Regions from separate parts of the Cupriavidus sp. C1SS-2L genome, predicted to be linked through region 2. Evidence: predicted binding sites of a transcription regulator. Region 2 holds the regulator's gene; the other holds the start of a gene.
The links. The regulator FliA, encoded in region 2, starts transcription of late flagellar genes. The targets are predictions, from matches to a motif close to CTAAAGTTTNNNNNNNNNNNGCCGNTA.

Region 1 (2,389 bases), on a different replicon from region 2:
ACATGCCGGTGCGGATATCGCCGGAGACGCGCAGCGTGCCGTCGAACGCCACATTGCCCGAATGCAAGTCCACGGATTCCACCTGCACCACGGGGCTGACGGCGATGCCATGCATGCCCACCACCGGAGCACCGGCAAGGACCGCCACGAGCAGGTTCGGATCGTTGGGATCAGCAGCGGCGCCGGTCAGGCCTTCGGCAAACGGCGTGTCCTCGACAGGATCGGCAGGCAGCGGCTTGCCAAAGACGTCGACGCCGTCATTGCCCGGCTCGGCCGGTATCCGGCGCATCAGCGGCGTGCCGGGGCTGACCAGCATCAGGTTACCCAGCTCGCGCAGATCCATGGGGGCGTCGTCGTCGGACTGTACCGGCTTGCGCGGCTCCAGCAGGTTGACGAAGCGCGCCGGCTGGCCCTGCCTGGGTGCCATGCCCGCGGCAATCTCACGCAGCTCGCAGCTCCGTTCCGCCAACGCGGCTTCGAGCACCAGCGCCTTGATCTGGGCGGTTACGCCGCGTTCGGCGACGGCGCTCCGGATCTCGGCCTCGGTCACCGGGCGGCCACCTTCGGGGCGCATCAGCGTCAGGCGAACGGCCAGGCCGTCGTCGCTGATGTCGAGTTCAAAGGCACCGTCAATCAGCGCGCCGACCGTGGCATCGATTTCGCGGTCGGCCTGCTGGCACTGGCTCAGGAATTGCGCGACGGCGCGCTGGTCCAGCCTGGCTTCGCTCCAGCCATGGCTGGCCAGGCATTCGCGGAATGCGGTGTGATCGGGCGGCATCCTCCCCGCTTCGGGCACGTAGCACGCACGCACCTGCTCGCCCGGCTCGCTAAGCTCCAGGCGCAACCCCGACTCGTGACTCATGAGTCCCCCAAACTGTTCTTTTGTGCAGCGGGCCAGTCCTCTGTCGCCGCTGGCAAGGCGCAGCGGCGCAGGCTGGCGTGGACGTGCGCCACCCCCGCTTGTTGTCAATGGATTACCTACGGCAATTCACAATAAAACTTGAGGCAAAACAAACCCGGGACTTGCGGCCCTGCCGTCACCAGATGCGCGGACTGTGCCGGCGTTTTCGGTAAACTGTCGGTCTTCGAGGCGTTTGCCGCCTCCCGCATTCCCCGCAGTCATGCCAAATACCCACGAAATCCGCCCCGGCCAGTCGATCGAGCTGCTCAAGGAACTCCATATCCTGACGCGCGACGGCAAGATGAACCAGGACAGCCGGCGCAAGCTCAAGCAGGTCTACCACCTGTTCCAGTTCATCGAACCGCTGCTGCAGGAGGTCAAGGCCGAGCGCGACGCCGTCACGCTTGTCGACCACGGCGCCGGCAAGTCGTATCTCGGCTTCATCCTGTACGACCTGTTCTTCAAGACCCTGCACGACCAGTCGCACATCTTCGGCATCGAAACGCGTGAGGAACTCGTGCAAAGCTCGAAGGCGCTGGCTGAGCGCCTCGGCTTTCCGGGCATGTCCTTCCTGAACCTGTCCGTGGCGGACTCCATCACCTCGCCGGCGCTGCCCGAGACCGTCGACGTGGTCACGGCGCTGCACGCGTGCAACACAGCGACTGACGATGCGATCCGCTTCGCGCTGGCCAAGCGCGCTCGGCACATCGTGCTGGTGCCGTGCTGCCAGGCCGAGGTAGCAAGCGTGCTGCGCAAGAACAAGGGCCGCCTGCTCGCCGGCAATCCGCTCACCGAAATCTGGCGGCATCCGCTGCATACGCGCGAATTCGGCAGCCAGGTGACCAACGTGCTGCGCTGCCTGCAGCTTGAGGCGCACGGCTACCAGGTCAGCGTGACCGAGCTGGTCGGCTGGGAACACTCGATGAAGAACGAGCTGATCATCGCCCAGTTCAAAGACCTGCCGCGCCGCCGCCCTGCCGAGCGGCTCGAAAACGTGCTGGGTACGCTCGGCCTCGAAGAGATGCGCGAGCGGTTCTTCACTGCGCCTGCGTAGGCCGCAGCGTTACTCGTCCGTCTTGCGCGGCGCGGCTGCGTCGTCGTCGCCATCCATCCAGCGCTGCCAGCCTTCATGGCCAAGGCGGCGCACGGTTTCCATATTGCGCTCGTAGATATCGGCCGCGTCGGGGAATGCGTCGGCCGCACGCGCAATGCTGTCCTCGCGCAGCAGATGCAGGATCGGATACGGCGCGCGGTTGGTGTAGTTCTCGATATCGTCCGGCTCCGTGCCGTCGAACTGGTACTGGGGATGGAAGCTCGCAATCTGCAGCGTGCCTTCCAGGCGCAGGCTTTTCAGCAGGCGTTCGGCGAAATAGAGAAAGTCGTTGTAGTCGATGAAATCGGCCAGCGCATCGGGCACGATCAGCAGCGTGGTATCGACCCGCGCCGCGTCGGTCTCGGCCAGCAGCTTCAGTTCGCGTTCCAGGTCGT
Region 2 (2,389 bases):
GCATGGGGCGCCTGCTGGCTTTGCTCGATGTACTCGAAAACTATCCGGGCCGCCCGGTCGTTGACGCCGCCGAGGCCGACGCGCCTGCGGAGCCGGACGTGCAAGCGCAATCGAATGTGGTGGTGGGACTTCCCCAACTCATGGCGCCGGGAGTCGTGTCGTGAGCGCGCTCGCAATGGACCAGGCCGAAAGCCTGCGACGCATGCTGGCGCCGCGTGTCACGCGCCGCATTGCGGTGGTGGCCAGCGAACGCGGTGCCGGTGCGACGACGATCGCATTGGGCCTGTCGCATGCGCTGGCGATGCAGGGCGAACGCGTGCTGCTCGCCGATGAGGACAACGCGGGCCATGCCGTGCGCCTGTCGGGGGCCGACCCAGCCGGCACGCTTGCCGACGTGCAGGCTGGCCGCATGACGCTGGAGACCGCACTCGGTGCGCGTCCGGCCAGTGCCGTCGCGGTGCTGCCGGCTGGCAAGGCAACGCAGCAAGGTGCGCCATCGGCGGATCCACTGTCGGGTTTTCGCACGGTGCTGGTCGATGCCGCTAGGGACGGCGACGGTGCGCTCTCACCGTTGGCGGGGGCCGCACACAATGTGCTCGTGGTGATGCGGCCGGAACTGGCGTCTATTACCGCGGCATATGCCTGCATCAAGCGGCTGCACCATCTGTACGCTTGCCGGCATTTCCATCTGGTGGTCAACATGGCGGCCAATGAGGCCACCGTTCAGGCGATCACAGGGAACCTGGCGCGCACAGGACGGCAGTACCTGGGCGTCGAGATCGGCTGTGCCGGCTGGTTGCCGGCGGACACGCTGGTCACGCGCAGCGTGGAGCTCGGACGGTGCGTGGTGGAAGCCTACCCCGCAGCGCCCGCGACGACCGGATTGCGCCGCATTGCCAGCGGCATCGGCGCATGGCCATTGCGTGCCGAGCCGGCTGCATCGGCTGCGCACGCTGCCGTGGCGGCCTGATGCCGTGACTATTCGAAACTGACGAAGACCCTGAGCCGCCGGCCCGCAAAAACGGGCAGGTTCTGCAAGCAAGCATTCACGAGAATTCCACCATGTACACGATCCAGGGAAAGCTCGAACAGGCCGATGTGGTCAAGACCCACGCGCAGCTCGTGCGCCGCATCGCATTGCAACTGGCGGCCAAGCTGCCGGCCAGCGTGCAGATCGACGACCTGATCCAGGCCGGCATGATCGGCCTGCTCGACGCGGCCAAGCGCTATGAGGACACCCATGGCGCGCGGTTCGAAACCTACGCCAGCCAGCGTATCCGCGGCGCCATGCTCGACGAGGTGCGCGCCAACGACTGGCAGTCGCGCAGCCTGCGGCAGTTCACGCGCCGTATCGAACGCACGCAGCGCGGCCTCGAGCAGAAGCTTGGCCGTGCACCGCTGGATTCGGAGGTTGCGCAGGAACTGGAAATGCCGCTGGACGAATACCAGACCTTGCTCAACGAGGTCTATGGCTGCCAGCTGCTGCACTATGAAGATTTCGAGCGCTCCGGGGAAGAGGACTTCCTCGATCGCCACCTTGGCGGCAGCGAAGACGGCAACCCGCTCACGCAGCTGATGGAAAACGGCATGCGCGCAGCCCTGATCCGCGCCATCGAGCGCCTGCCCGAGCGCGAAAAGCTGGTGCTTTCACTGTGCTATGACCAGGAACTCAACCTGCGCGAAATCGGCGCCGTGCTCGACGTGACCGAATCGCGCGTGTGCCAGATCCGCGGGCAAGCCATTACGCGCCTGCGCAACCAACTGCGCGGGCTGCTCTGATGCGCGGGCGGCACGGCTCAGGTCAGGTTGCCATGCATGCCATCGCGGCGCTGCTTGCTGCGATGGCGACGATTACGTGGGCCGCGCCCGATGACGGCACGAACCACAGCTGGAGCGCATCGGTCAACGGCCCGGCGCTGTATGGCCGCGGGCTGCGTACCGTGTCCCGCCCGATCCTGCCGAGCGGCAACCTGCCGCAGTCGGAGGGCGTCATTACCTCGGTGCGCTGGCGCTACAGTTTTGCCGCGACGCCGCCCACGGATCTGCAGGCCTATCTCTGCAACGACACGCGCTGCGTGCTGCTGCCACAGGCCGAAGGCAAGACCGACGCCTTCGACGGTGATGATGCAACCCAGGGTTTTGTGTTTGCGTTTCGGCTGCCGGGGCAGGGCCCGGTGGCGCCGGTGCTGCAGGGCAAGAGCAATCAGGTGGTTGTGGGGTTCCGATAAGACGCTCAATCCCTCTGACCACGGCCGGGCGTACCGGCCCGGCGATGTGATGCAACCGCCGAGCAACAACCGGCATCGCAATCTCCGCCGGCGCGCACACCGAATGTCCGGTTTCCACGCTGCCAATCCTTCGGTAGCATGTGCCCATGCTGTTCCCTGAC

Region 1: a site for FliA is predicted at 979-1,005, ahead of ACIGJG_RS12615 (DUF342 domain-containing protein). Genes of this name have one in related genera too.

What each region holds. Positions count from the first base shown of each region.
Region 1 covers NZ_CP172708.1:2,726,749-2,729,137, forward strand. The annotation lists gene ACIGJG_RS12615 (DUF342 domain-containing protein) at 1-862, opposite strand, end outside; gene ACIGJG_RS12620 (class I SAM-dependent methyltransferase) at 1,122-1,955, shown strand; gene ACIGJG_RS12625 (DUF1415 domain-containing protein) at 1,965-2,389, opposite strand, start outside.
Region 2 covers NZ_CP172709.1:624,146-626,534, reverse strand. The annotation lists gene flhF (flagellar biosynthesis GTPase FlhF) at 1-164, shown strand, start outside; gene ACIGJG_RS20635 (MinD/ParA family ATP-binding protein) at 176-970, shown strand; gene ACIGJG_RS20630 (RNA polymerase sigma factor FliA) at 1,063-1,779, shown strand; gene ACIGJG_RS20625 (flagellar protein FlhE) at 1,812-2,228, shown strand.